DNA from 2 places in the Actinacidiphila sp. bgisy144 genome. Region 2 is predicted to be linked to the other one. Evidence: riboswitches for the same ligand, from Rfam matches in the RefSeq annotation. Region 2 holds a riboswitch; the other holds the start of a gene.

Region 1 (14,962 bases), on a different contig from region 2:
ACGCTCTCGCAGCTGCTCCAGGGGCGGGTGGGCGGCGCCGCGGCGCACCGAACCACTCGGTGATCCGCGGGCCAACCCCCGTTGCGGGTCTGGGGGCGCGGGACCGTTTCCGCCGCCCCGTGTCGGCGGCCCCGGCCGCGCCCCTCCCGCGACCCCTACTCTTCCCGCTGCGCTCGGCCGGGCCATCCGTACAGGTACTCATCCCTCTACCTAGGTACCCCCACGTACCTGCCCCGCCCCGCCGCCCCGGGACCACCTGCCGGTGGGGGCTGGTCGCGCAGTTCCCCGCGCCCCTGGGTTGCTTCTGGCCTTCCGTCCTCCTCCCGCCTCTCGCCGTTGCAGTGTGCGTGGGTGGGTTGCGTGCGGCGCCGTCGTGGCTGGTCGCGCAGTTCCCCGCGCCCCTGGACCACCTCGGGGCTTCCGCACGGAGGAGCCGCAGTGACCCAGGGGCGCGGGGAACTGCGCGCGCAACCGGCCACCGGCGGGGGGCCGGGAACGGGCGCAACCGCAGCGGCGAGGCGGGGGAGGTGGACGGGAGGCCCGAGGGGTACCCAGGGGCGCGGGGAACGGCGCGGGCGGCCGTCCACCGGGGGGTGGTCCCGGGGCCGACGGGGCGGGGGCGCCCGGGGGGAGAAGCGGGCCCACGGAGTGGATACGCTCGCGGGATGGGACGGATTGCGGTGGTGGGCGCGGGGATGGCCGCGATGGCGGTGGCGGCGCGGCTGGGTGCGGCCGGGCACGAGGTCGTGGTGTACGAGCGCGGGGAGACGTACGGCGGCGCGGTGGGGGCGCTGCGGCGGGAGGGCTTCGCGTTCGACACGGGCCCGGGCGTGCTGGTGCTGCCCGCGGTGTACCGCGACCTGTTCGTGAAGACGGGCCGGGAGCCGCTGGAGGAGTGCGTCGAGCTGGTGCAGACCGACCCCGCGGCGCGGCACGTGTTCGCCGACGGCACGGACGTGGCGCTGCCGAACGCCTCCCGCTCGGGCGTGATCGAGGCGCTGGACGCGGCGTTCGGCGCGGGCAGCGGTGAGCGCTGGAGCGACGTGCTGGTCCGGGCCCGCGAGGTGTGGGAGGGCGTGCGGCGGCCGCTGCTGGAGGAGCCGGTCGCGGACCCGGGGCCGCTGGCGAAGGACCCGTACCCGGGGCGCAGGAGGGGCCTGTTGCGGCGGTCGCCGTCCCTGGCGGACGTGGCGGCACGGGAGTTGGGCGGCGACGGGCGGGCGGCGGCGCTGCTGGAGTGGTACGCCCTGGGGTACGGGCTGGACCCGCGGACGGCGCCGGCCGCGGCGGCGGTGCTGCCGTACCTGGAGCAGTCGTTCGGCGTCTGGTACGTCCGCGGCGGGCTGCGCGCGCTGGCGGACGCGCTGTACGCGCGGTGCCGCGCCCGCAGGGTGGAGTTCCGCTTCGGCCGCGAGGTGGCGGGCGTGGAGGTGCGCGGCGGAGTGGTGTGCGGGCTGCGCTTCGCGGACGGCGAGGTGGCCGACGCGGACGTGGTGGCCGCCTCGGTGCCGGTGCCGTACCTGCCGCAGGAGAGCCTGCCGCAGGCCGCGGCGCCGCTGACGGGGGCGCGGGGCGAGCCGGGGCGCTGCACGGTGCACGTGGCGCTGCGGGGCTCGCGTCCGGCCGGTACGGCGCACCGTACGGTCGTGCACGCCGCGGACCGGGGAGCGGCGCTGGAGTGGGTGTTCGGGCGGCGCCGGGCCGGGGCGCCGCCGGTGGACGCGCTGACGGTCGCGGTGCTGCGGCCCGACGACCCGGCACTGCGCCCGGACGACGGGCACGAGGCGGTCACCGTGACGGCGACGGTGCCGCGGCACAGCTCCGGCGGGGGCGCCGGAGTGGACTGGTCGGAAGGCGGGTTCGCGGACGCGTTCGCCGATCGGCTGCTCCAGGTCGCGGAGCGGGCCGTACCGGGCCTGCGGGAGCGGGAGTTGTGGCGGGAGGTCCGCACCCCGCTGGACGTGGAGCGGGCGACGGGCACGGCGGGCGGCAGCGTGCCGGTCCCCTCGCTGCCCGGCGCGGGCGGCACCCTGCTGCGCCCGCCGAACCGGACGCCGGTGAAGGGGCTGTACTTCCTGGGGGGTTGGGCGCACCCGGGCGGCGGGCTGCCGCACGCGGGCATGTCCGCCGCGATCGTGGCCGACCTGGTCGCCGGGGGCCCGGGCGGCAGCCGCTGACGTCCGCGGACCCGGGTGCAAGATCGTTAATCGCCCGGCCGCGGAATTCAACCCATCGGGCGGAAAAGGGCGTTGGCGGCTCACCGGGCCGACCGGGGCCGACCTAGCGTGAGCGCTGTACCGGTCATCGGTTGAGCGGAAGGTCTTACCCAGGATGCCGCAGCCCTTCGTCCTGCCCGCGTTCTACGTGCCGTACCCGGCGCGGTTGAACCCGCACCTCGAAAGTGCCCGGGAGCACTCGAAGGAGTGGGCCCGGCGGATGGCGATGATCGAGGGCTCGGGCGTCTGGGCGGAGTCGGACTTCGACGCGCACGACTACGCCCTGCTGTGCGCGTACACCCACCCGGACGCGCCGGGGCCGGAGTTGGACCTCGTCACGGACTGGTACGTGTGGGTGTTCTTCTTCGACGACCACTTCCTGGACATCTTCAAGCGCACCCCGGACATGGCGGGTGCGAAGGCGTACCTGGACCGGCTGCCCGCCTTCATGCCGGTGGACCTCGCGCAGGAGGTCCCGGAGCCGACGAACCAGGTGGAGGCGGGCCTGGCCGACCTGTGGCGGCGGACGGTGCCGCAGATGTCGGAGGGCTACCGGCGGCGGTTCCACGAGAGCACCCGGCACCTGCTGGAGGAGTCGCTGTGGGAGCTGTCGAACATCAGCGCCGGGCGGGTGGCGAACCCGATCGAGTACATCGAGATGCGCCGCAAGGTCGGCGGGGCGCCGTGGTCGGCGAACCTGATCGAGCACGCGGCGGGCGCCGAGGTGCCCGACGTGATCGCGGCCAGCCGCCCGATGCGGGTGCTGCGCGACTGCTTCGCGGACGCGGTGCACCTGCGCAACGACCTGTTCTCCTACCAGCGGGAGATCGAGGACGAGGGCGAACTGTCCAACGCCGTGCTGGTGCTGGAGCGCTTCCTCGACCTCGGCCCGCAGGAGGCCGCCGACGCGGTGAACGACCTGCTGACCTCGCGGCTGCACCAGTTCGAGCACACCGCGCTGACCGAAGTGGAGCCGCTCTTCGAGGAGTTCGGGCTCGACCCGGCGCAGCGGCTGGCGGTGTTCGGCTATGTGAAGGGGTTGCAGGACTGGCAGTCCGGCGGCCATGAGTGGCATCTGCGCTCCAGCCGCTACATGAACGGCGCGGACAGCGCGTCGCGGGCGGTGGGCGCGCTCAGCGGGCCGACCGGCCTGGGCACCTCGGCCGCGCAGATCGCCGCCTCGCTCGCCGGGACGCTGCCGCAGCGCGCCCGCGCCTACGGCCACGCGCCCTTCCGGCCGGTCGGCCGCCTGCGGCTGCCCGCGGTGCCGATGCCGTTCGCCACGACGCTCAGCCCGCACCTGGACGCCGCCCGGGCGCACAACGCGGCCTGGAGCCGCCGGATGGGCCTGCTGGACCCCGAGCCGGGCGGCCCGCTGCCGGAGGGCCTGTGGAACGCGGGGCAACTGGCCGACTACGACTTCGCGCTGTGCGCGGCGGGCATCCATCCGGCCGCGTCGCCCGAGCAGTTGGACCTGGTCACGGACTGGCTGACCTGGGGCACCTACGGCGACGACTACTACCCGGTGGTCTTCGGCCGCTCCGGCGACCTGGCGGCGGCCCGGATCACCACCGAGCGCTTCAAGCTGTTCATGCCGCTGGACGCGGGCGCGGTGCCGCCGCCGCTGACCGCGCTGGAGCGCTCGCTCGCCGACCTGTGGCGGCGCACCGCGGGCCCGATGGCCCCGGCCGAGCGGCGGAGCTTCCGCGCCTCGATCGACGACATGTGCGCGAGCTGGCTGTGGGAGCTGGCCAACCAGCGGCTGAACCGGGTGCCGGACCCGGTGGACTACATCGAGATGCGCCGCAAGACCTTCGGCTCGGACCTGACGATGAGCCTGACCCGGATCGGCCACGGCGACACGCTGCCGGACGAGGTCTACCGCTCCCGGCCGGTGCACGGCATGGAGGTCGCCGCCCAGGACTTCGCCTGCCTGCTCAACGACGTGTTCTCCTACCGTAAGGAGATCGAGTTCGAGGGCGACCTGCACAACGCGGTATTGGTGGTGCAGAACTTCCTGGACTGCGGCCCGCAGCAGGCGATGGACGTCGTCGGGGACCTGATGGCCGCCCGCATGGCGGAGTTCCAGCACATCACCGAGCACCAACTCCCGTCGCTCTTCACCGAGTTCGACCTCGACGAGCCGGGGCGCGAGATGCTGCTCCGCTATGTGCGGGAGCTGCGGGACTGGATGGCCGGCATCCTCACCTGGCACGAAGGGTGCGCCCGCTACACCGATGAGGCCCTGGTGCGCCACCATCCGCACGCCCCGGCCGCGGCGGCCGTGCGGCACCCGTGGAGCGCGTGGACGATCCCCTCGGGCCCGGGCCTGTCCGCGGCCCGGCTGGCGTCCCTGCTGGGCGGGCGCTGACCGCCGCCCGCCCGGCCGGTCAGTAGCGGTACGGGTCGTAGGGGTCGGCGTACTCCTGCTGCTGCGGCTGCGGCTGCTCGTACGGCGGCTGCTGCGGCTGCTGCGGGATGTACGCCTGCTGCTGGTCGTAGGGCTGGGGGGGATCGTAGGGCTGCGGGGCCTCGTAAGGCTGCGGGTCGTAGGGCTGCTGGCCGTAGCCCTGCGGCCCGTACTGCTGCTGGCCGCCGTAGCCGTAGTCGCCGTACGGCTCCGCCGCGGGCTGCTGCGGGGAGGACTGCGCGAACTGCCAGTCCCCGCCGCTGCCGTACCCGGCGCCGTAGCTGTCGCCGTCGGTGGCGCGGGAGTTGCCGAACACGTCCTGCTCGTCCGGGTCGTAGCCGTACGAGGCGGCGGCCGCCGCGGGCTGCTCCTGGTAGCCGCCGCCGTCCTGGCCGGCACCCTGCTGCGCGTCCTGCTGGGGGCCGTGTGGGGAGCCCTGCTCCCAGGACGGCTGCTGCTCGTAGCCGGTCCAGCTCTGGTAGCCCTGCGCGCCGTACCCCTCGTAACCGCCGCTGGTGTACGGGTCGGGCGTGTACGTCGACTGGCCGTCGAAGAGCGGGTACTCGCCGCTGTCGTCGGGCAGCGGAACCGGCTGGTAGACGGCCTGCTCGGCGCCGTAGCCGTCCTGGCCGTCGCCGGGCACCGGCGGGAAGTCGTGCACCGCGGTGGCGCCCATCCCCGCCAATTGCTCGGCGGAGACGTCCGGTTGGGCCCCGTCGGGGGTGTCCGGCTCGATCGGGCCGACCGCCAGCACCGGTTCGGCCGGGCGGGCCCCCGCCGACCTGCGGCGCCGGCTGGAGCTGGGGCGGCCGCCTATCGCCCAGCCGGCGGAGAAGCCGCGCTTGTAGGAGAGCGTGACCATGCTCTGCCCGGCGCCGAAGGCGACCGCGCCCAGCAGGATGAGCACGATGCTGCGGTCGGCGACCCCCACCACCAGGCCGAGGAAGCCGGCGAAGGCCAGCACCCGCCACCGCAGCCGGGCCTTGTACTGGAGCAGCACCTCGCCCAGCAGCCACAGCGCGACGATGCCGAACGCGATGTAGAGCACCGAGTAGCCCATGTGCCCACTTCCTCACCTAGGGGCGGTCGCCCGCGGTCACGCCGCCCGCTGGTGCAGCCCGAGGTTCTCGTAGATCTCCAGCGATGCGGTGGAGTGGTTAAGAGTAATGAAGTGGAGCCCCGGGATGTCCTCGTCCATGAGGCGCCGGCACATCCGCGTGGTGAACTCGATGCCGATCTTCCGCACCTCCGCCGGGTCGTCCTGCACCGCGAGGATGCGTTCGGCCAGCTCAGGAGGGAAGGGCGCGTTGCCGAGCTGCGAGAAGCGCTCGATCTGCCGGACGTTCGTGACGGGCATCACCTCGGGGATCACCGGCACCGTGCAGCCCGCGCTGTCCACCCGGTCGCGCAGCCGCAGGTACGCCTCGGGGTCGAAGAACATCTGGGTGATCGCGAAGTCCGCGCCCGCCCGGCACTTGTCGAGGAAGTGCCGGGTGTCCTCCACCGGGTCCGTCGAGCGCGGGTGCATCTCGGTGAACGCCGCGACGCCGACGCAGAAGTCCCCGGACTCCTTGACCAGCCGCACCAGCTCGGCCGCGTACGTCAGGCCCTGCGGGTGCGCCACCCACTCGCCCATCGGGTCGCCGGGCGGGTCGCCGCGCACCGCGAGGATGTTGCGGATGCCGGCGTCGGCGTACTGGCCGATGATGTTGCGCAGTTCGGCGACCGAGTGGTTCACCGCGGTCAGGTGGGCGCACGGGGTCAGCGTGGTGTCCGACACGATGCGGTCGGTGGCCCGTACGGTGCCCTCCCGCGAGGAGCCGCCGGCGCCGTAGGTGACCGACACGAACGTCGGACGGACAGCTTCGATCCGCCGGATCGCGTTCCACAGCGTGCGCTCGCCCTTCTCCGTACGCGGCGCGGCGAACTCGAAGGAGTAGGAGCGGTGGCCGGACGCGAGCAGCTCACGGATCGTGGTCGCGCGGTCCGTACGTGTGGATGAAGTCCCCAAGGCCATGTCAGCAGGCTAACGTGTGGCGGCCACCACACGTTAGTGCGTCCAGCCACTCCCGGGGGGCCGCTGCCGCGGAGAACGGTGCCGGACAGGGGCGCGGGGAACTGCGCGACCAGCCCTGTTCCGTGGTGCAGGTCGTCACCGGCCCGAAGGGGCTGTTGCTGTCGTGTCCGGACCACCGGCCGGAAGCTGGTTGCTCGCGCAGTTCCCCGCGCCCCTGTCGGGCACCGTGCAGCGGATCGTGCGGGTCAGGGCAGCCGCGGCTTCGTGGGGGGCGGGGGAACCGGTGATCGCGCGGACGACGACGATGCGGGGGGCGCCGGCGGCGAGGACGTCGGGGAGGGTGGTGGCGTCGATCCCGCCGATCGCGAACCAGGGCCGGGCCGGGCGGAGCGCGGCGGCGTGGCGGACGAGGTCGAGCCCGGGTGCGGGGCGCCCGGGCTTCGTGGGGGTCGGCCAGACCGGCCCGGTGCAGAAGTAGTCGACGCCGGGCTGGACGGCGGCGGCGTCGACCTCCGCGGCGGTGTGGCAGGAGCGGCCGATGAGGACGTCGGGGCCGAGGATCGCGCGGGCGGCGGGGACCGGCAGGTCGTCCTGGCCGAGGTGGAGGATGTCGGCGCGGGCGGCGTGGGCGATGTCGGCGCGGTCGTTGACGGCGAGGAGCTTGCCGTGGCGGCGGCAGGCGTCGCGGAGGATCTCCAGCGCGGCCAGTTCCTGGCGGGCCTCGATGCCCTTGTCGCGGAGCTGGATGATGTCCACCCCGCCGCGCAGTGCGGCGTCCGCGAACGCGGCGAGGTCGCCGCGGCCGGTGCGCGCGTCGGTGCACAGGTAGAGCCGGGCGGCGGCGAGGCGGTCGGACGCGGTCGGGGTGGGCATCGCGGGCTCCCGGGGTCGGTGCGCCCCGGTGCGGGCCGCCGCCGCGCGCGTCCGCGGGTGCGGTACGGGCGGCGGCCGGCGGCCCCGGCAGGGCGCGGGCTACACGGCGAGCGCCTGCGCGCGGCGCTTCACCTCGGTCCCGCGATTCTCGCGCAGCGCGTTGGCGGGGGTGCCGGGCAGGGTCGGGTCGGGCGTGAAGAGCCACTCCAGGGCCTCGTCGTCCGTGAACCCGTCGTCCTTCAGGAGGGTCAGGGTGCCGGGCAGGCCCTTCACGATCTTGCCGTCTCCGATGAAGTCGCTCGGCACCATCAGCACCTTGTTCTCCCCGCGCCGGACCGCGATGAGCTGCCCTTCCTTGATCAGCGGCCGGATACGGGTCACTTCGAGGCCGAGCCGCTCCGCGACCTCGGGCAGGGTGAGCCAGGAGGGGACGAGAGCGTCAATGTGCGCGTCAACCGACGAGTAAACAGTCACGGGACAAGCCTGCCACCTGCGGCTGACAATCGCCCCCACCGCTGAGCCGTCACGGTGTCCCCCGCGCTCCCGCGGCAGGCGTCAGTGCGGCACCGCGGCCTTGAGCGGCACCGCCGGGTCCGCGGCGAGCGCCGGGTCCGGCTCGGCACCCTGGGTGATCAGCTTGCGGCCCTGCGCCATGTCCCGGGGCCGCCCCACCGCGAGCACCGCCACCAGCACGCCGCGGCGCAGCCACAGCACCGACCAGGAGTCGCCGGACGGGTCGCCGCGGCGGACCATCGTGTCCTCGTCCCGGTGGAACCCGGCGTACTGCACGAACCGCCCGAACTGCTCGGACCAGAAGTACGGCACCGGGTCGTACGCCTCCTCGCCGCCGAGCAGGTTCGCGGCGGCGGTGCGCGGGCCCTGGACCGCGTTGTCCCAGTGGTGGACGAGCAGCCGCCGGTGGTAGCGGGCGGAGGGGAAGGACGCGCAGTCGCCGACCGCGTACACGTCGGGCGCGGTGGCCCGCAGCCGCTCGTCGGCGCGCACCGCGCCCTGGGGGTCCAGGGTGACCCCGGAGCCGGCCAGCCAGCCGGTGGCGGGGCGCGCGCCGATCCCGACCACCACGGCGCCGGCCGCCAGGCGGCTGCCGTCGGCGAGCACCACCCCGCCCGCCGCGGCCTCGGCCACGGTGGTGCCGGTCAGCAGGGTCACGCCGGCCTCGTCGTACCAGCCGGTCATGTGCGCGGTGACGGACGCGGGCAGCACACCGGACAGCGGGCGGTCGGCGGCTTCGACCACCGTCACCTCGCAGCCGGCCTTGCGGGCCGCGGTCGCGAACTCCGCGCCGATCCAGCCGGCGCCGACCACCACGACGTGCTCGCGCCGCTCCAGGACCGGGCGCAGCGCGGCGGCGTCGTCCAGGGTGCGCAGCGGGTGGACGCCGGGGCGGCCGGCGGTGCCGGGCAGCGCCACCGGGTAGGCGCCGGTGGCCAGGACGAGCGCGTCATAGGCCACCAGGCCCGCGTCGGTGACGAGTTGGCGTGCCGCGGCGCGCAGCGCCTGCGCGTGCACGCCCAGCCGCAGGTCCACCTCCAAGGCGGCGAAGTCGACGTCGAACCGCACGTCGGCCAGGGCGCCGCCCTCCGCGCCCAGCAGCACCGCCTTCGACAACGGGGGGCGGTCGTACGGCGGGTGGGGCTCGTCCCCCAGCAGGGTGATCCGGCCGCGCCAGCCCTGCTGCCGCAGCTCGACGGCCGTCTGCACGCCGGCCATGCCGGCCCCCACGATCACTGCGTGACGCTCGCTCACCGGGACACGTTAGCGCGTCGGGGCGGCGCCGGGGCGGGGGTCGGGGCGGCCCGTCCACCGCGGTGGACGCGGCGGCGCCCGCCGGCGGGCCCTCGGTTAAGCTGACCGGAAGCGAATTCGCGGGAGCCCGGACGCACCGGGCTGAGAGGGCGGCTGGCCGGCCGCCGACCGTACGAACCTGATCCGGGTCATGCCGGCGAAGGGAGCAGCCGAGACTCATGCGTACCCGAACAGCGGACGTCCTCGTCGTGGGGGGCGGCATCATCGGCCTGGTGACGGCGTGGCGCGCCGCCCAGCGCGGGCTGTCGACGGTGGTGGCCGACCCGTCCCCCGGCGGCGGCGCCGCCCATGTCGCGGCGGGGATGCTCGCCGCGGTCACGGAGTTGCAGTACGGCGAGCAGACGCTGCTCGACCTGAACCTGGCGTCGGCGGCGCGCTATCCGGACCTGGTCGCGGAGTTGGCCGACGCCACCGGTCTGGACACCGGCTACCGGCCGTGCGGCACCCTCGCGGTGGCGCTGGACGCGGACGACCGGGCGGACCTGCGCGACCTGCACGCCTTCCAGACCTCGCTGGGGCTGGCCGCGCAGTGGCTGACCGGGCGGGACTGCCGCCGGCTGGAGCCGCTGCTCGCCCCCGGGGTGCGCGGCGGGCTGCGGGTGGACGGCGACCACCAGGTCGATCCGCGGCGGCTGGCGGCGGCGCTGCTGCGGGCGGCGTGCTCGGCGGGCGTGGAGTTCGTACGGGCGAAGGCGGCGCGGGTGCTGTGCGCGGGCGACCGGGTCACCGGCGCCGAACTCGCCGACGGCACCCGGGCGGTGGCGGGGCGCACCGTGCTGGCCGCGGGCTGCGAGAGCGGCCGGCTGGCGGGGCTGCCGCCGGACGCGCTGCCGCCGGTGCGGCCGGTGAAGGGGCAGATCCTGCGGCTGCGGATGCCGGCCGGGCGGGCGCCGTTCCTGTCCCGCACGGTCCGTGCGGTGGTCCGCGGCAGCCATGTCTACCTGGTGCCGCGGGAGAACGGGGAACTGGTGCTCGGCGCGACCAGCGAGGAGTTCGGCTGGGACACCGCGGTGACCGCGGGCGGCGTCTACCAACTGCTGCGGGACGCGCACGACCTGGTGCCCGGCATCACCGAACTCCCCCTCACCGAGACCCTCGCGGGGCTGCGGCCCGGCTCGCCGGACAACGCGCCCCTGCTCGGGCCCTCCCACCTGGACGGCCTGCTGCTGGCCACCGGGCACCACCGCAACGGGGTGCTGCTCACGCCCGTCACCGGGGACGTCCTCGGCCATGTCCTGGACACCGGACGGCTGCCGCGGTACGCCGAGCCGTTCGCCGCCGGGCGGTTCGCGGCCGTACGTGAGGAGCAGACGGTATGACGATCAGCGTGCTCGTCAACGGGGAGCCGCGCGCTCTGGAGGAGCCGATCGCGCTCGGTGCGCTCGTCGCCCGGTACGGCGCGGCGACCACCGGGGTGGCCGCCGCGCTCAACGAGGCGGTGGTGCCGCGCTCGCGCTGGTCGGCGACCCGGCTCGCCGACGGCGACCGGGTGGAGATCCTCACCGCGGTCCAGGGGGGCTGAGCGTTGCACACGACACCGTCGGCGCAGGCCGCGCCGTCCGCGTCGCCTGACGGGGCTGATCCGCTGCGGATCGGCGACGCCGTGTTCGGGTCCCGGCTGATCATGGGCACCGGCGGGGCGCCGAGCCTCGACGTGCTGGAGCGGGCGCTCGTCGCCTCCGGTACGGAGCTGACGACCGTCGCGATGCGGCGGCTGGACCCCACCGCGAAAGGTTCCGTGCTGTCCGTGCTGAGCCGGTTGGGGGTTCGTGTCCTGCCGAACACGGCCGGCTGCTTCACCGCGGGCGAGGCCGTCCTCACCGCGCGGCTCGCCCGGGAGGCGCTCGGCACCGACTGGGTCAAGCTCGAAGTGATCGCCGACGAGCGGACGTTGCTGCCCGATCCGGTCGAACTCCTCGACGCTGCCGAGACGTTGGTGGACGACGGGTTCACGGTGCTGCCGTACACCAGCGACGACCCCGTGCTCGCCCGCAAGTTGGAGGATGTCGGGTGCGCGGCGGTCATGCCGCTCGGCTCGCCGATCGGCTCCGGGCTCGGGATTCGCAACCCGCACAACTTCCAGCTCATCGTCGAGCGGGCGTCCGTGCCCGTCATCCTCGACGCCGGGGCCGGCACCGCGTCCGACGCCGCGCTCGCCATGGAACTCGGGTGCGATGCCGTCATGCTCGCGTCCGCCGTCACCCGGGCGCAGCGGCCCGTGCTCATGGCCGCGGCCATGCGGGAGGCCGTTTCCGCCGGCCGGCTCGCCCACCGGGCCGGGCGTATCCCCCGCAGGTACGGTGCCCTCGCTTCGACCCCCTCGAACGGCGCCCTCTCCCTGGGGGCGCCGCCCCCAGCCCCCCGCGCATAGGGCGCCGCCCTCCCCCCGCGCCCCCGCGTCCTGCCCCCTCCCGTCCCCGTCCACCCCAGGCCCGCTCCGGCTGGTCGCGCAGTTCCCCGCGCCCCTGGGTACTGCCCCCTCCCGTCCCCGTCCACCTCACGGTGCACTCTGGCTGGCCGCGCAGTTCCCCGCGCCCCTGGTTTTGCTCGGCCCCTCCCGCGAAAGAAGCCAGCGCCCCACAGGGGCGCGGGGAACGGCGCGGCCAGCGCACCACACGGCGGCAGCCGGGGGCGGGACGGGACCGTCGCGGCGGGGGCCGTGGGGCCCGCAGGGCGGGAGGAGGGGGACGGAGACGGTTACAACCGCGTAGCGAATCCGCACGGGTGGGACACATTGCGCCGTGATCCCGCGGTTGGGTGCGAACCGCCTCGTAGAATCGGTGGCCGTGGACACCAGCGTGGAGGACCCGCTCGTCGGGCAGACGCTCGACGGGCGCTATCTGGTCGAGGAGCGCATCGCCGTCGGCGGGATGGCGACGGTCTACCGCGCCGTGGACACCCGGTTGGACCGGGAGCTCGCCCTGAAGGTGATGCACCCGCGCCTCGCGGACGACGCGGTGTTCGTGGAGCGCTTCATCCGCGAGGCGAAGGCGGTCGCGAAGCTCGCGCACCCGAACGTGGTGGGCGTCTTCGACCAGGGCACGGACGGCACGTACGTGTACCTGGCGATGGAGTACGTCGCGGGCTGCACGCTGCGGGACGTGCTGAGGGAGCGCGGGGCGCTCCAGGTCCACGCGGCGCTGGACATCATGGAACCGGTGCTCGCGGCGCTGGGCGCGGCGCACCGCGCGGGTCTGGTGCACCGGGACATGAAGCCGGAGAACGTGCTGATCGGCGACGACGGCCGGGTGAAGGTCGCCGACTTCGGCCTGGTGCGGGCGATCGACACGAAGACGAGCGCGTCGACGGGCGTGGTGCTGGGCACCGTGTCGTACCTGGCGCCGGAGCAGATCGGCCACGGCACCGTGGACCAGCGGGCCGACGTGTACGCGTGCGGCGTGGTGCTCTACGAGATGCTGACCGGCCGCAAGCCGTACGACGGCGACACCCCGATGAAGGTGATGTACCAGCACGTCAACGAGGACGTGCCGCCGCCTTCCGCGGTCGTGCCGACCGTACCGCCGCTGCTGGACGCGCTGGTGGCGCGGGCCTGCGCCCGCCCGCAGCAGCAGCGCCCGGCGGACGCGGTGGAACTGCTCGCCGAGACCCGTACGGCGCGGGCGGCGCTGACCGCGGAGGAGCTGGACGCGCGCCCGGCCGGACCGGCGGCACCCGAGCCCGCCGACCAGGTGCACGCCGACGAGGTGCCCACCGACGAGGTGCCGCCCGTACTGCCGCCCGGTTCCGAGGAGCCCACCAGCGTGGTGGCGCGGCCCGACGGCGCGGTCCCGGACCGCACCACCCGCCTGCTGCTGCCCACCCCGCCGCCGGACGACCCTCCCCCCGCCCCGGCACCCGGGTGGGCGCGCTCGCGCCGCGGCCCGCTCGCCGTGCTCGTCGCCCTGCTGGTCGTCCTCGGGGTCGGCGCGGGCGTCTGGTACATCAACGACGGCCAGTTCACGACGGTCCCCGGTGTGCTGTCGCTGCCGCAGGCGAAGGCCGAGCAGAAGATCGAGCAGGCCGGGCTGGACAGCAAGGTGAAGCAGGGCTTCTCGCTGACAGTGCCGCGCGGCAGCGTGATCGCCACCGACCCCTCCCCCGGCCGGCGCATCCGCGGCAACGGCACGGTGACCCTGACGGTCTCCAAGGGCCCCCAGCACGTCCGGGTGCCCGACGTCGCCGGGCGCGACCTGGCCACCGCCCGCAAGGAGATCAAGGCCGCGGGCCTGGTGCCGGGCACGGTCACCCAGGCATACAGCAACGACGTGCCGCGCGGCCGGGTCGTGTCCACCGACCCGCTGGGCACCACCCAGACCGACCCGGGCAAGCGCGTCTCGATCACCGTCTCGCGCGGCGCCCCCGTCGACATCCCCGACGTGGTCGGCGAGTCGGTCACCGACGCGCAGCAGGACCTGGAGGCGGCCGGGCTGAAGGTGGTGCTCGCGCCGGGCAAGGTCTTCTCCGACGTGGCCGACAAGGACAAGGTCGCGCTGGAGTCCCCGGGCGCCGGGGGCCAGGCCGCCGCGGGCGACTCGGTGACGATCACGGTCTCCAAGGGCCAGCAGCAGTTCCCGGTGCCGGACGTGACCGGGAAGAAGACGGGCGACGCGAAGAAGATCCTCACCGCCGCCGGCTTCGAGGTGCGGGTGATCAACCTCTTCTTCAGCGGTACCGTGTTCAGCCAGTCCCCCGACGGCGGCAGCCAGGCCCCCAAGGGCGCGACGATCACCCTCTGGGCGCGCTGACCGACTCTGGATGCGCTGACCGACCCTGGGTGCCCTGACCGACCCGAACGACGAGCTGTGAAGACCGGTGACGGACGAGTGAACGAGCAGACCGCGCCCGGGCGCCGCCGCAATCCGGTCGGCGCGCACGTGCCGGTGGCGGGCGGCCTGGCCACCAAGGGCCTGGGCTACGCCGAGCAATTGGGCGCGGAGGCGGTGCAGGTCTTCGTGGCCAACCCCCGGGGCTGGGCGACCGGCCCGGGTGATCCGGCGCAGGACGAGGAGTTCCGCGCCCGCTGCGCCGACGCGGACATCCCCGCGTACGTGCACGCGCCGTATCTGATCAACTTCGGCTCGCACACGCCGGAGACCGTCGACCGCTCGGTGGCGTCGCTGCGGCACTCGCTGCGCCGGGGGCGGCGGATCGGGGCGCTCGGGGTGGTGGTGCACACCGGTTCCGCGACCGGCGGCCGCCCCCGGGAGGCCGCGCTGGCGCAGGTACGGGAGCGGGTGCGGCCGCTGCTGGAGGAGCTGACGCACGACGACGACCCGTGGCTGCTGCTGGAGTCGACCGCCGGGCAGGGGTCCTCGCTGTGTTCGCTGGCGGAGGACCTGGGGCCGTATCTGGACGCGCTGGACCGGCATCCGCGGGTCGGGCTGTGCCTGGACACCTGCCATGTGTTCGCCGCCGGGCACGACATCGCGGCGCCCGGCGGGGTGGACCGGATGTTCGCGGAGATCGAGGGGGCCGCGGGGGCGGGGCGGCTGCGGCTGATCCATGCGAACGACTCGAAGGCGGGGTGCGGGGCGCACCTCGACCGCCACGAGAATATTGGTGCCGGGCGGATCGGGGTGGAGGCCTTCCGTGAGGTTCTGGCCCACCCGGCGACGGACG
Region 2 (14,962 bases):
CGACCTGGCCGACGTCGCGGGGCAGCGGGCGGCCCGGCTCGCCCTGGAGGTCGCCGCGGCCGGCGGCCACCACCTCTACCTGCACGGGCCGCCGGGCGCGGGCAAGACCATGCTCGCCGAGCGCCTGCCGGGCATCCTGCCGCCGCTGACCCGCCAGGAGTCGCTGGAGGTCACCGCGGTGCACTCGGTGGCCGGCATCCTCCCGTTCGGCCGCCCCATGGTCGACACCCCGCCCTACTGCGCGCCCCACCACTCGGCCACCATGCCCGCGCTGGTCGGCGGCGGCAGCGGACTGCCGCGGCCCGGCGCGGTCTCCCTCGCTCACCGGGGCGTACTTTTTCTCGACGAAGCCCCGGAGTTCAGCTCCCAGTCGCTCGACGCGCTGCGGCAGCCGCTGGAGTCCGGCCATGTGGTCGTGGCCCGGGCCGCGGGGGTGATACGGCTCCCGGCCCGCTTCATGCTCGTGCTGGCGGCAAACCCCTGCCCCTGCGGGCGGTACTCGGTGATCGGCGGGGGCTGCGACTGCTCGCCGAGCGCGGTGCGGCGCTACCAGGCCCGGCTGTCCGGGCCGTTGCTGGACCGGGTGGACCTGCGGGTGGACGTCGAGCCGGTCGGCCGGGCCGAGCTGATCGGACCTGGCGGTAAGGGCCCGGCCGGGGAGTCCACCGCGGTGGTGGGCGCGCGGGTCCGCGAGGCCCGCGCCAGAGCCGCCGCCCGCTACCAGGACACCCCCTGGAAGCTGAACAGCGAGGTGCCCGGCCACGAACTGCGCACCCGGTGGCATGTCGCGCCCGGCGCCCTGCGCGCGGTCGAGCGGGACATGGAGCGCGGCCTGCTCACCGCCCGGGGCCTGGACCGGGTGCTGCGGGTGGCGTGGACCGTCGCCGACCTCGCGGGCGCGGACCGGCCGACCCCCGAACACGTGCTGCTGGCGCTCCAGTTGCGCACCGGGGTGCAAAGGGGAGCGGCGGCCGTGGCGGGCAGGGCGTGATGGCCGGGGAGGGGGCGGGCCGGACCCCGGAGCAGGAGGGCGCCGCGGCTGCTCCGGCCGGGCCGGAAACCGGCGCCGGCGCGGTCGAGGAGCAGCTGCGGGCCGTCTACGCCGGGGGCGGGCCGACCGGCGCCGCGGGGCCGGACGCGGTGGTGGGGTGGCCGGAGCGGCTGGCCCGGGTCGCGCTGACCAGGGTGGCCGACCCCGGCGACAAGGTGATGGGCCGGGCGGTGCGGGAGTCGGGTCCGCGGGAGGCGCTGGCCGCGGCGCTCGGCGGGCGGCGGCTGCCCGGGGCCGGCCCGGAGCGGACCGCGGGATACCGGGCGCGGGCCGCGCGGGCCGACCCGGTCGCGGACCTGGCCGCGGCGCACCGGGCGGGCGGCCGGTTCCTGTGCCCGGGCGACGGCGATTGGCCCGGCCAGCTCGACGACCTGGCGGAGCAGCGGCCCTACGGGCTGTGGGTGCGCGGCAGGCCGTCGCTGCGGCTGTGGGCCCTGCGATCGGTGGCGGTGGTCGGCGCCCGCGCCTGCACGGACTACGGCCGGCACATGGCGGTCCGGCTCGGCGCCGGGCTGGCGGGCGCGGGCTGGGCGGTGGTGTCCGGGGCGGCGTACGGCGTGGACGGCGCCGTGCACCGGGCCGTGCTGGCGGCCGGCGGCGCCACCATCGGCGTGGTGGCCAGCGGCATCGACACCGCCTACCCGTCCGGGAACAGCGACCTGATCGCCGCGATCGCCGAACAGGGGCTGCTGGTCGGGGAACTGCCGCCCGGCGACCACCCGACCCGGTCCAGGTTCGTACTGCGCAACCGGGTCATCGCCGCGCTGACCAGGGGCACGGTCGTCGTCGAGGCCCGCTACCGCAGCGGCTCCCTGATCACCGCGCGGCGGGCGGCGGAGCTGGGCCGGATCACCATGGGCGTGCCCGGGCCCTGCACCAGCAGCATGTCGGAAGGGGTGCACGAACTGCTGCGCGGCGGCGCGCAGATGGTCACCGACGCGGCCGAAGTCGTCGAACTGGTCGGGGAGATCGGCGCCGACCTCGCCCCGGCCCGGCAGGGCCCGGTGCTGCCCCGGGACCTGCTGCGCCCGGCGGCGGCCCGGGTGCTGGAGGCGATGCCCGGCCGCGGCGACGCGGCGGAGCAGGACCTCGCCGACCTGCTCGGCCTCTCGGCGGCCGACACGCTCGGCCGGCTCCACGAGTTGCGGGCACTCGGGTTCGTCGTACGCGAGTGCGGGCGCTGGCGGTTGGTCCGTACCGGGCGCGACGGCCCGAAAACGTCGCCAGGTTGACGCGGCCGACACCCCATCAGGTGACACGGAACCTCGCTGACCTGCGGTGTTCGCAGGGCGGACGGTGCGGCGGCGACGGGCGGCGCATGATTGCCCTCATGCCCCCGCGCTGTCCGGTGCGCCCCCGTGCGCCCCGCACGGACCGCCCGCACCCATAGAGGAACGTATCTGCGCATGTCCCACACGGATGCCGTAGCAATCCGCGACACTATGGTCACGCTACGCTCGCGGAGGTTTGATCTCCCGCCCACGCCAAGGCAGAACGGCTCACGACAACGTATGCCCCAGCACACCCCCGGGTCCGAACAGGCGACGGCCGTGGCCACCGCCCGGGCCACCCCCCGGCCCGGCGCGCCCACCTCGCTCGACGCGCTGTGGCGGACCTACAAGTCCACGGGGGACGCGCGGCTGCGGGAGCAGCTGATCCTGCACTACTCGCCGCTGGTCAAGTACGTGGCCGGGCGGGTCAGCGTCGGGCTGCCCGCAAACGTGGAGCAGGCCGACTTCGTGTCCTCCGGGGTGTTCGGCCTGATCGACGCCATCGAGAAGTTCGACCCGGACCGGGCGATCAAGTTCGAGACCTACGCCATCACCCGCATCCGCGGCGCCATGATCGACGAACTGCGGGCGCTGGACTGGATTCCGCGCTCCGTGCGGCAGAAGGCCCGCGCGGTCGAGCGGGCCTATGCCACGCTCGAGGCGAAGCTGCACCGCACCCCCAGCGAACCCGAGGTCGCCGCCGAGATGGGCGTGGGCCTGGAGGAGTTGCACGGCGTGTTCAGCGCGCTGTCGCTCGCCAACGTCGTCGCCCTCGAAGAGCTGCTGCACGTCGGGGCCGACGGCGGCGACCGGCTCAGCCTGGTCGACACCCTGGAGGACACCGGCGCGGACAACCCGTCCGACGTCGCCGAGGACCGCGAGCTGCGCCGCCTGCTCGCCCGCGCGGTCAACACCCTCCCCGAACGCGAGAAGACCGTGGTCACCCTCTACTACTACGAGGGGCTCACACTCGCCGAGATCGGCCAGGTACTGGGCGTCACCGAGAGCCGGGTCAGCCAGATCCACACCAAGTCCGTCCTCCAACTCCGGGCGAAGCTCGCCGACATGGAGGCACGCTGAGCCGGACTGTCTACAGTGGAGTAATGCCGAGAATTCGAGCGGCCTCGGTGGCCGAGCACCGGACCATGCAGCGCCGCGCCCTGCTGGACGCCGCCCGCACCCTGCTGTCCGAGGGCGGCACCGATGCCCTCACCTTCCCCGCCCTCGCCGAGCGGACCGGACTGGCCCGCTCCTCGGTCTACGAGTACTTCCGCTCGCGGGCCGCCGTCGTCGAGGAGCTGTGCGCGGTCGACTTCCCGGTCTGGGCCGCCGAGGTCGAGGCCGCGATGCAGGCCGCCGAAACCCCCGCGGACAAGATCGAGGCGTACGTCCGCAGCCAGCTCACCCTGGTCGGCGACCGCAGGCACCGCGCGGTGGTGGCGATCTCGGCCGGCGAGCTGGACGCCGGCGCCCGGGAGAAGATCCGCGCCGCGCACGGCGGCCTGATCGCCATGGTGGTGGCCGCACTGTCGTGCCTGGGGCACCCCGAGCCGCGGCTCACCGCCATGCTGCTGCAAGGCGTGGTCGACGCCGCGGTCCGCCGGATCGAGCTGGGCGCGGCGGAGATGCCCACCGAGATCGTCGAGGCCGCCGTCGCCATGGCCCTGCACGGCGTCACCCGGTCGGCGGACAGCGCGGAATAGCCCGCCGACAGCGCCCTGTTGCCGCTGGTATGACTTCACAAGCCCCAGGAACACCGCAGCAGAACATCGGCCGGGTCGGCGTGTGGGCCTTCCAGCTCAGCCAGGACAACGCCGAGTCCCCGGACGAGAACCGCGCGGCCGCCGCGGAGCTGGACGAACTCGGCTACGGCGCGATCTGGCTCGGCGGCTCGCCCCGGGTGGCCCGCGCCGTGCCGCTGCTCGCCGCGACCCGCCGCATCACCCTGGCCACCGGCATCCTCAGCGTCTGGAACCAGCCCGCCGAGGAAGTCGCCCGGGACGTCGCCGCGCTGGAGCCCGGCGCCGCCGAGCGGTTCCTGCTCGGCCTCGGCGTCAGCCACGCCCCCATCACCGAGGGGTACGCGCACCCGTACGCGAAGATGGTCGAGTTCCTCGACGGCCTGGACTCCGCACCCGTCCCCGTGCCGCCCGCCCGGCGGGTGCTCGCCGCCCTCGGCCCCCGCATGCTCAAGCTGGCCGCGGACCGCTCCGCCGGCGCCCACCCGTACCTGGTCACCGTCGAGCACGTCGCACAGGCCCGCGCCGCCCTCGGCCCGGACCGGCTGCTCGCCCCCGAGCTGGGCGTCGTCCTCGACTCCGACCTCGTCCGGGCCCGCCAGACCGCGCGCGCCGCCCTCGCCGGCTACCTCCAGCTGCCCAACTACGTGAACAACTGGCGCCGGCTCGGCTTCACCGACGAGGACTTCGCCGACGGCGGCAGCAACGCCCTGCTCGAGGCCCTGTTTGCGATCGGCGACACCGTCGACGTCCGCACCCGCGTCGCCGCCTACCACGAGGCCGGCGCCGACCACGTGGCCCTCCAGGTGCTGCGCCCCGACGGCGCCCTGCCGCGTGAGGAGTGGCGCGAGCTGGCCGCCGTACTGCCGCTGAGCTGATCCGGCCCGGGCGGGCCGCCACCGCGCGGCCCGCCCGGCTCCGCGGCCCCGCGCTCCACCGCTCCACCGCCCCACTCCGCGGCCCGCCCGCGTCCGCCGCCCGCCCGGCAGCCGCGCTCACCCCTTCCGCCCGCTCACCCCTTTCCCGCCGCCGCCCGCCCCCGCCACCGGCAGCAACCGGGACGGCCCGGCCCGGCGCAGCACCGGCGGGAGCAGGGTGAGCGGGTCGAGGTAGACGTCCCCGCGCAGCAGCCCCCAGTGCACACACACCTCCGGGCAGTGCGGCAGCCGCCCTACGGCAACCTCGCCCACCCGGTCCCCGGCCGCCACCGCCGCACCCACCGCGACGGCGGCCCGTACCGGTTCGTAGGTGGTGCGCAGACCGCCGGTCAGCGCCACGACCACCACCGGGACGCCCCCGACCGGCCCGGCGAACGCCACCTCGCCCGCGGCGGCCGCCCGCACCGAAGCCCCCGCCCCGGCCGCCAGATCGACCCCGCGGTGCCCGGCCGCCCACGGTGTCGCCGGCGGCTCGAACGCACGCAGCACCAGCGGGCGGCCCCGCGCCCCCGGCCCCACCACCGGCCAGCACCGCGCCGCCGGACCCGGCGGCCCCGTACAGCCCGCCGACCCCGCTCCCGACCCCGACCTCGCCGTCGACCCCGCTCCAGACCCGGACCCCGGACCCGCCGCCTCCCATGCCCGGGCCCGGGCGCCGTCCCCAACTCCCGTGCCCGCCCCGCCCTCGGCCCCGGCCGCCACGCTTCCGCCCGCCGCCAGCACCACCGCCACCACCGTCAACCACACCGCCGTGTACGCCATGTCCCCACGATGACCCACCGCGCCCCGCCCGCGATGATCTTGGTCCGCACCCTGTGGACAACTCGGGTGTCGCCCGCGGCTCCGGCGGTCCCGTACACTTTCCCTGGCGACCCGGGTCACCGGGTCGACTTCGCACGCCCCGCCACCAACCCCGGACCTTGATGGTCACGGGCGGTGGCCGCGCCCCTCGGTCCCCTGTGGCACGGCGCGTCGGGACGTCAGGCGCGGCCACCGTCCGGCGGTCGCGGTAACCGAGTACCTCAAGGAGTACGGCCATGGCCGTCGTCACGATGCGGGAGCTGCTGGAGAGCGGCGTCCACTTCGGGCACCAGACCCGCCGCTGGAACCCGAAGATGAAGCGCTTCATCTTCACCGAGCGCAACGGCATCTACATCATCGACCTGCTCCAGTCGCTGTCGTACATCGACCGCGCCTACGAGTTCGTCAAGGAGACTGTCGCGCACGGCGGCTCCATCATGTTCGTCGGCACCAAGAAGCAGGCGCAGGAGGCCATCGCCGAGCAGGCGTCCCGCGTCGGCATGCCCTACGTCAACCAGCGCTGGCTGGGCGGCATGCTCACCAACTTCTCGACCGTCTACAAGCGCCTGCAGCGCCTGAAGGAGCTCGAGGAGATCGACTTCGCGGACGTGGCCGCCTCCGGCCTCACCAAGAAGGAACTGCTCGTCCTCTCCCGTGAGAAGGACAAGCTGGAGAAGACCCTCGGCGGTATCCGCGAGATGCAGAAGGTGCCCAGCGCCGTCTGGATCGTGGACACCAAGAAGGAGCACATCGCCGTCGGTGAGGCGCGCAAGCTCCGCATCCCGGTCGTCGCGATCCTCGACACCAACTGCGACCCCGACGAGGTCGACTACAAGATCCCGGGCAACGACGACGCGATCCGCTCCGTCACGCTGCTCACCCGCGTGATCGCCGACGCCGTCGCCGAGGGCCTCATCGCCCGCTCCGGCGCCGCCACCGGCGACAAGAAGGCCGAAGGCGCCGCCGAGCCGCTCGCCGAGTGGGAGCGCGACCTGCTCGAGGGCGAGAAGAAGGCCGACGCCGAGGCCCCCGCCTCTGCCGACGCCCCGGCCGACGCCGCCCCGGCCGACGAGGCCGCCGCCCCGGCGGAGGAGGCGCCCGCCGCCGCCCCGGCCGACGAGAAGCCCGCCACCACCGAGGGCGACGCCGCCACCGGCGCCTGACCGCCCGCGGACGCGAGCGTCCGGGAACAGCACCACGCGTGACAACGGCGGGGGCCGAGCGCCCCCGCCGTTCACCCGTAGATCCACCGACCATCCGGGAAGAGACTCACACCCATGGCGAACTTCACCGCCGCCGACGTCAAGAAGCTCCGCGAGCTCACCGCCGCGGGCATGATGGACTGCAAGAACGCCCTCACCGAGGCCGAAGGCGACCTGGACAAGGCCGTCGAGATCCTCCGCGTCAAGGGCCAGAAGGGCGTCACCAAGCGCGAGGGCCGCTCGGCCTCCAACGGCGCCGTCGTCTCCCTCATCGCCGCCGACAACTCCGAGGGCGTCCTCGTCGAGCTGAAGTGCGAGACCGACTTCGTCGCCAAGGGTGACAAGTTCGTCGCCGTCGCCGACGCGATCGCCGCCCACGTCGCCGCCACCAAGCCGGCCGACCTCGGCGCGCTGCTCGCCTCCGAGATCAAGGACGGCCAGACCGTCCAGGCGTTCGTCGACGAGGCCAACGCCACCCTCGGCGAGAAGATCGTGCTGGACCGCTTCGCGCAGTTCACCGGCGGCTACGTCGCCTCCTACCTGCACCGCACCAGCCCGGACCTGCCCCCGCAGGTCGGCGTGCTGGTCGAGCTGGACAAGGCCGACGCGCAGACCGCCAAGGACGTCGCGCAGCACATCGCCGCGTTCGCCCCGAAGTTCCTCACCCGCGACGAGATCGACGAGGAGACCGTGGCCAACGAGCGCCGCGTCGCCGAGGCGACCGCGCGCGAGGAGGGCAAGCCCGACGCCGCCCTGCCGCGCATCGTCGAAGGCCGGGTCAACGGCTTCTTCAAGGAGAACGTCGTCCTGGAGCAGGCGTTCGCCAAGGACGCGAAGAAGACCGTGCAGAAGGTGCTCGACGAGGCCGGGGTCACCCTGAAGGCCTTCGCGCGCTTCCGCGTCGGCGTCTGACGTCCGCACCCACCGGCACCCGCCGGTCCGGCCGCAGACACCGACTCGGCCGCCGCGGGCTGCCACCGATGTCCGTACGGCCGCCCGGCGGCCGTACGGGGCAAGACAGACGGTCCGCCAGGGCCGTACGCGGCCGGCCGCCCGCCGGCCGGCCGCAGAGGTGACGAGGAGGCCATTGCCGTACCGGGAACCGATAAGGACCCACGGCAATGGCCTCCTCGGTACGTGCACGAGGAGATCTCCCATGGATGATGGTGCCGAAGGCGCCCGCAAGGCCCGCGACCACACCCACGAGGGCGGCGGGCAGCAGCACGAAGGCCGCGACGGGACCGCTCCGCGCCGCTACCTGCTCAAGCTCTCCGGCGAGGCGTTCGCCGGCGGTGGCGGGCTCGGCGTCGACCCCGACGTGGTGCACGCCATCGCCCGGGAGATCGCCGCGGTGGTCCGCGAGGGCTACGAGATCGCGGTCGTGCTCGGCGGCGGCAATTTCTTCCGCGGCGCCGAACTCCAGCAGCGCGGCATGGACCGCGCCCGCTCCGACTACATGGGCATGCTCGGCACCGTGATGAACTGCCTCGCCCTCCAGGACTTCCTGGAGAAGGAGGGCATCGAGACCCGGGTGCAGACCGCCATCACCATGGGCCAGGTCGCCGAGCCCTACATCCCGCTGCGCGCCGTCCGGCACCTGGAGAAGGGCCGCGTGGTCATCTTCGGCGCCGGCATGGGCATGCCCTACTTCTCCACCGACACCACCGCCGCGCAGCGCGCCCTGGAGATCGACGCGGTGGCGATGCTGATGGGCAAGAACGGGGTGGACGGGGTCTACGACTCCGACCCGAAGCACAACCCGAACGCCGTCCGCTTCGACGCCCTGGAGTACGGCGAGCTGATCGCCCGCGACCTGCGGGTCGCCGACCTCACCGCGATCACCCTCTGCCAGGACAACAAACTGCCGATCCTGGTCTTCGAACTGCTCGCCGAGGGCAACATCGCCCGCGCGGTCAAGGGTGAGAAGATCGGCACGCTGGTCAACGACCAGGGCACCAGGGCGTGACCGGCGCGGCCGGTATGGACAACAGGCTGCCCGGTCCGACACCGTGCAGGAAGAGCACGAAGACGCGCGCAGGGGCCCGGACCCGACGGCTCTGCCTTCTGAATACCAGGAGCACATGGTGATTGAAGAGACCCTCCTCGAGGCCGAGGAGAAGATGGAGAAGGCCGTCGTCGTCGCCAAGGACGACTTCGCGGCGATCCGCACCGGCCGTGCGCACCCGGCGATGTTCAACAAGATCGTCGCCGAGTACTACGGCGCGGTCACCCCGATCAACCAGCTCGCCTCCTTCGCCGTGCCCGAGCCGCGGATGGCCGTGATCACCCCCTTCGACAGCAGCAGCCTGCGCAACATCGAAGAGGCGATCCGCAACTCCGACCTCGGTGTGAACCCCAGCAACGACGGCCGGATCATCCGCGTGGTGTTCCCGCAGCTCACCGAGGAGCGGCGGCGCGAGTACATCAAGGTCGCCAAGGCCAAGGGCGAGGACGCGAAGATCTCCATCCGCAGCGTCCGCCGCAAGGCCAAGGAGACGCTGGACAAGCTCGTCAAGGACGGCGAGAGCGGCGAGGACGAGGTGCGCCGCGCGGAGAAGGAGCTGGACGACACCACGGCGAAGTACGTGGCGCAGGTCGACGAGCTGCTCAAGCACAAGGAAGCGGAGCTGCTGGAGGTCTGACCTCCGCGGTCTCCCGCGCACCTGATGTGTCCTGGCCGGACCCTGCGCGTCCGGGCCGGACCGCCGCACGTTCCCCCCGGCCGACCACCAACCTGACGACGACGCGAGGCGACGTTCCGTGAACGATTCTTCCTGGGGCGCTTCGCCACGCGCCGGTCACGCGGCGGGTTCCGCCACGGAGCCCGGGGTCAGGAGGAAGATCTCCACCATGCCACCGCCACCGTCCGCGCCGCCCCAGGACCCACCGCCGGCCGCGAAGAAGTCCGCCGGGCGCGACCTGCGGGCGGCGATAGGGGTCGGTGTCGGCCTCGGTGCGGTGGTCGTGGCGGCGCTGTTCGTGGTCAAGGCGGTCTTCGTCGGCATCGTGGTGGTCGCGGTGGTCGTCGGGCTGTGGGAGCTGACCTCCCGGCTCGCCGAGCGCAAGCAGATCCACGCGCCGCTGGTCCCGCTGGCGGTCGGCGGCACCGCGATGGTGATCGCCGGGTACGTCCGCGGTGCCGACGGCGCGTGGATCGCGATGGCGCTCACCGCGCTCGCGGTGCTGGTCTGGCGGATGGCCACCCCGCCCGAGGACTACCTGCGGGACGTCACCGCGGCCGTGTTCGCCGCGTTCTACGTGCCGTTCCTCGCCACGTTCGTGGTCATGATGCTCGCAGCCGACGACGGTCCGCGGCGGGTGCTGGTCTTCCTGCTGCTCACCGTGATCAGCGACACCGGCGCCTACGCGGTCGGCTGGCGCTTCGGCAGCCACAAGCTCGCGCCCCGGATCAGCCCCGGCAAGACCCGCGAGGGCCTGGTCGGCGCGATCAGCTTCGCGATGGTCGTCGGCGCCCTGCTCATGCAGTACTTCATCGACGGCGGCCACTGGTGGCAGGGCCTGCTCCTGGGCCTGGCCGCGGCGGTCAGCGCCACCCTCGGCGACCTCGGCGAGTCCATGATCAAACGCGACCTCGGCATCAAGGACATGGGCACCCTCCTCCCGGGCCACGGCGGCATCATGGACCGCCTCGACTCCCTCCTCCCCACCGCCCCCGTCGTCTGGCTCCTCCTCGTCTCCTTCGTCGGCCAGGGCTGACCCCAAGCCGTGGGCGTTGCCGCTAGATTGAGGCCATGCCGATACCGCGTCTCGTTCCTGGCGACTTCACCACGCGCGCGGAGCTTGCTCGTCTGGTAGGCGGGTCGCTCCAGGGTGGGATCGTCCCCATTGTCGACACGAAAATGGTGCTGGTCTTCTCGGACCCGCAGGCGGGCGCCGAACACGGCTACACCTTCGACGGTCGCGCCGAGGATGACGAGCGCGGACCGCTTTATCTGTACACCGGTGCTGGCGCCACGGGCGATCAAGCGTTGACGGGCGTCAATGGATCATTGCTGCGCCATGCAGAGATGGGCCGTGAGGTACACCTCTTCGTCGCTGACGGATACGTAGGTAAGTCCAAAACCGTGCGGCAGCGCTATGTCGGCCAGGTCGTGGTCGATCCTGAGCAGAGCTACGAAGAGTGCTGGAGTACGTCCAACAGCGTGGAGCCTCGCCGCCTTTACGTCTTTCGGCTGCGGCCGGCTGCGACCGGAGAGTTGGCGCTCACCGACCGTGACCTCTTGCAGCCTGCGCCGGCGACGACCGTGCTTGAGGTACCGACGAGTTCCGAGCCCCGGATTGGGACACCCGGGGCGACAGCCGTCCCGGTAGAGCGACATGGAACGGACCAGACCACCGCCAACCTGCCGGGCGGATCAGTTGCCATAGTGCGGCGAGAGGGCCAGTTGGTGACCGCCTTCCAGCAGGTGTTGGCCGAGGCAGGACATACCTTCCATCGCCATCAGATCACCGTGGCTGGCGAGCCCGGATCGCTGATGACCGACCTTTACGACGACACCGACAATGTGTTGTACGAAGCCAAGGGCAAGAGCCGACGTATCGACGTTCGCATGGCGATTGGGCAGTTGCGCGACTACCGACGCCACTTGAACACACCCCCTGGGCTACGGCTCGCGGTGCTGCTGCCCGGCGACCCGGGCGAGGACCTCCGCGATTTCCTGGCAGCCGAAAACATCGCCCTGGTCACCCAGTCCGACGACGGCTTTGAAGGGTTCCCGGTGCAGTAGCCATCAGTGGCCGCAGGAGCGCCCGCCTCGTTGCTATGCGTTGCCGGTGCTCCACGTTATGCGACGGTCAGCTACTTGCCGCGGGTCTGCGACACTGGTAGGCATCATGCCTGTACCCGGAGAACTGACGTTTGCCGTGCCGCGCGGGGCCAAGAAGCCGCCGCGGCATCTTGCTGATCTTTCGCCCGCGGAGCGGAGGGAGGCGGTGGCGGCGCTGGGGGAGAAGCCGTTCCGGGCGAAGCAGTTGTCGCAGCACTACTTCGCGCGCTATGCGGACGATCCGGCGACGTGGACGGACATTCCGGTGGGGGCGCGGGGGAAGCTGGCCGGCGACCTGCTGCCGGAGCTGATGACGGTGGTGCGGCACGCCTCGTGCGACGACGGGGAGACCCGCAAGACGCTGTGGCGGCTCTTCGACGGGACGCTCGTCGAGTCGGTGCTGATGCGGTACCCGGACCGGGTGACGATGTGCATCTCGTCGCAGGCCGGCTGCGGGATGAACTGCCCGTTCTGCGCGACCGGCCAGGCGGGCCTGGACCGCAACCTGTCGACGGCCGAGATCGTGCACCAGATCGTCGCCGGGATGCGGTCCCTGCGCGACGGCGACGTGCCCGGCAGCGCGGCCGGCGCCCCGGACCGGCTGTCGAACATCGTCTTCATGGGCATGGGCGAGCCGCTCGCGAACTACCGCCGGGTCGTCGACGCGATCCGGCGCCTGACCGATCCGGCGCCCGACGGGCTGGGGCTGTCGCAGCGCGGCATCACCGTCTCCACCGTCGGCCTGGTCCCGGCCATGCACCGCTTCGCCGACGAGGGCTTCAAGTGCCGCCTCGCGGTGTCCCTGCATGCCCCCGACGACGAGCTGCGCGACACCCTCGTGCCGGTCAACACCCGCTGGAAGGTCCGCGAGGTGCTCGACGCCGCCTGGCACTACGCCGACGTCTCCGGCCGCCGCGTCTCCATCGAGTACGCCCTGATCCGCGACGTCAACGACCAGGCGTGGCGCGCCGACCGGCTCGGCCGGCTGCTGAAGAACCACCGGGTGCACGTGAACCTGATCCCGCTCAACCCGACCCCCGGCTCCAAGTGGACCGCCTCCCGGCCGGAGGACGAGCGGGCGTTCGTGGCCGCACTGGAGGCGCACGGCGTGCCGGTGACCGTCCGCGACACCCGCGGCCAGGAGATCGACGGGGCCTGCGGTCAGCTCGCCGCCTCCGCACGCTGATACGGTGCGCTGGTGTGTTCGTCGTACCAGCAGGACACATGAACAGCAGGACACATGAACCGCACGACCGCAGAACCGCAGGACAAGTGAACATCCGACAGGGGAGCGCCTGAGACGGCGCTGAGAGTGCGGCTGGGACCCGATCCGACGGCAGGACCGTCGAGGGACCCAGGCCGCAGACCCTCCCACCTGATCCGGGTCATACCGGCGTAGGGAGTCACACAGTGAACAGCACCATCCGTCGGCGTGCCATCGGCGCGCTCGTCCTCGCCACCGCCGGCGCCACCGTCCTCGCCGGCTGCGGCTCGAGCTCCAGCTCCGGTTCCGGCTCCTCCTCGGCCGCCGGCAAGCCCTCCAAGACCGTCACCCTGGTCAGCCACGACTCGTTCGCCGCCTCCTCCTCGGTGCTCGCGCAGTTCACCAAGGAGACCGGCTACACCGTCAAGGTGCTGCGCGGCGGCGACGCGGGCGCCGCGGTCAACCAGGCCATCCTCACCAAGGACCACCCGCGCGGCGACGTCTTCTTCGGCGTCGACAACACCCTGCTCTCCCGCGCCCTGAGCAACGGCCTGTTCGACTCCTACACCGCCAAGGGCCTGGACCAGGTCGCCGCGGACGTGCAACTGGACGCCGCCAAGCACCGCGTGACGCCGATCGACTCCGGCGACGTGTGCGTCAACTACGACCGCGCCTACTTCACCTCCCACCACCTCGCGCCGCCGCAGACCTTCGCCGACCTGGTCAAGCCGCAGTACAAGAACCTGCTGGTCACCGAGAACGTCTCCACCTCCTCCCCGGGGCTCGCCTTCCTGCTGGGCACCGCCGCCACCTACGGCGACTCCGGCTGGCAGGCGTACTGGAAGAAGCTGAAGGCCAACGGCGTGCAGGTCGTCGACAGCTGGGAGCAGGCGTACGACAACGCCTTCTCCGGGTCGGCCGCCGGCAAGAAGGCCAAGGGCAGCAAGCCGCTGGTCGTCTCCTACGCCTCCAGCCCGCCCGCCGAGGTGGTCGGCGTCACCCCGCAGCCCGCGCAGTCGCCCGTCGGGGTGGCCACCGGCACCTGCTTCCGCCAGATCGAGTTCGCCGGGCTGCTGCACGGCGCGAAGAACCCCGCCGGCGCCAAGGCGTTCATCGACTTCATGCTCAGCCGGACCTTCCAGCAGGACATGCCGCTCCAGATGTACGTCGACCCGGTCGTGAAGGGCGCGGTGGAGCCCGAGGTGTTCACCAAGTACGGCGCGAAGGTCCCGCACCCCACGACGCTGGCGCCCGACAAGATCGCCGCGAAGCGGGACGACTGGGTGAAGTCGTGGAACTCGATCGTCCTGTAGCGCCACGGGAGGGAGCGCCGAAGAACGGGCTGCCGCGCAAGGCCGCACCGCGCAACGCCGCGCCGCGGGCCGGCTCCCACCGTGGTAGCCGCCGCGTCCTCACCGGAGCGGCCCTGGCCGCACTGCCGCTGGCGTTCTTCGCCGCCTTCTTCGCCTACCCCGTGGCGGCGATCGTCGGCCGCGGCCTGCACGAGGGCGGCCGCTGGCAGCTCGGCCGGATCGGCGACGTCCTCGGCGACGGCTCGGTCCGGCACGTGCTGTGGTTCACCTGCTGGCAGGCGGCCGCCTCCACCGCGCTGACCCTGGTGGTCGCCCTGCCGGGGGCGTACGCCTTCGCGCGGCTGGACTTCCCCGGCAAGCGGCTGCTGCGGGCCGTGGTCACGGTGCCGTTCGTGCTGCCGACCGTCGTCGCGGGCTCGGCGTTCCTCGCGCTGCTCGGGCAGGGCGGCTTCACCGACAGCCTGTTCGGGGTGCGCCTGGACACCTCGGTGTGGGCGATCCTCATCGCGCATGTCTTCTTCAACTACGCCGTGGTCGTCCGCACCGTCGGCGGCCTGTGGGCCCAGCTCGACCCGCGCCAGGAGGAGGCCGCCCGCATGCTCGGCGCGGGCCGCCTCACCGCCTGGCGCCGCGTCACCCTGCCCGCGCTCGGGCCT

What was found. A riboswitch is a leader RNA that binds a small molecule or an ion and turns the genes downstream of it on or off. The one in region 2 is predicted to bind thiamine pyrophosphate.
Region 1: it holds a riboswitch for thiamine pyrophosphate, as region 2 does, so the genes downstream of both, thiO (glycine oxidase ThiO) here and AC3EVP_RS17440 (thiamine ABC transporter substrate-binding protein) in region 2, are expected to answer to the same signal.

The regions. Positions count from the first base shown of each region.
Region 1 is NZ_JBYIRM010000023.1:91,855-106,816, forward strand. It holds gene AC3EVP_RS24880 (TetR/AcrR family transcriptional regulator) at 1-63, shown strand, start outside; gene AC3EVP_RS24885 (phytoene desaturase family protein) at 666-2,177, shown strand; gene AC3EVP_RS24890 (terpene synthase family protein) at 2,332-4,587, shown strand; gene AC3EVP_RS24895 (hypothetical protein) at 4,607-5,686, opposite strand; gene metF (methylenetetrahydrofolate reductase [NAD(P)H]) at 5,723-6,643, opposite strand; gene thiE (thiamine phosphate synthase) at 6,779-7,516, opposite strand; gene AC3EVP_RS24910 (Rv2175c family DNA-binding protein) at 7,616-7,990, opposite strand; gene AC3EVP_RS24915 (NAD(P)/FAD-dependent oxidoreductase) at 8,072-9,283, opposite strand; TPP riboswitch at 9,393-9,505, shown strand; gene thiO (glycine oxidase ThiO) at 9,502-10,662, shown strand; gene thiS (sulfur carrier protein ThiS) at 10,659-10,865, shown strand; gene AC3EVP_RS24930 (thiazole synthase) at 10,869-11,714, shown strand; gene pknB (Stk1 family PASTA domain-containing Ser/Thr kinase) at 12,130-14,088, shown strand; gene AC3EVP_RS24940 (deoxyribonuclease IV) at 14,167-14,962, shown strand, end outside.
Region 2 is NZ_JBYIRM010000013.1:129,429-144,390, forward strand. It holds gene AC3EVP_RS17375 (YifB family Mg chelatase-like AAA ATPase) at 1-991, shown strand, start outside; gene dprA (DNA-processing protein DprA) at 991-2,283, shown strand; gene whiG (RNA polymerase sigma factor WhiG) at 2,563-3,402, shown strand; gene AC3EVP_RS17390 (TetR/AcrR family transcriptional regulator) at 3,468-4,025, shown strand; gene AC3EVP_RS17395 (LLM class F420-dependent oxidoreductase) at 4,055-4,939, shown strand; gene AC3EVP_RS17400 (peptidoglycan DD-metalloendopeptidase family protein) at 5,057-5,521, opposite strand; gene rpsB (30S ribosomal protein S2) at 6,037-6,963, shown strand; gene tsf (translation elongation factor Ts) at 7,078-7,914, shown strand; gene pyrH (UMP kinase) at 8,159-8,968, shown strand; gene frr (ribosome recycling factor) at 9,087-9,644, shown strand; gene AC3EVP_RS17425 (phosphatidate cytidylyltransferase) at 9,676-10,719, shown strand; gene AC3EVP_RS17430 (SRA domain-containing endonuclease) at 10,755-11,750, shown strand; gene rlmN (dual-specificity RNA methyltransferase RlmN) at 11,857-12,975, shown strand; TPP riboswitch at 13,065-13,208, shown strand; gene AC3EVP_RS17440 (thiamine ABC transporter substrate-binding protein) at 13,200-14,306, shown strand; gene AC3EVP_RS17445 (ABC transporter permease) at 14,420-14,962, shown strand, end outside.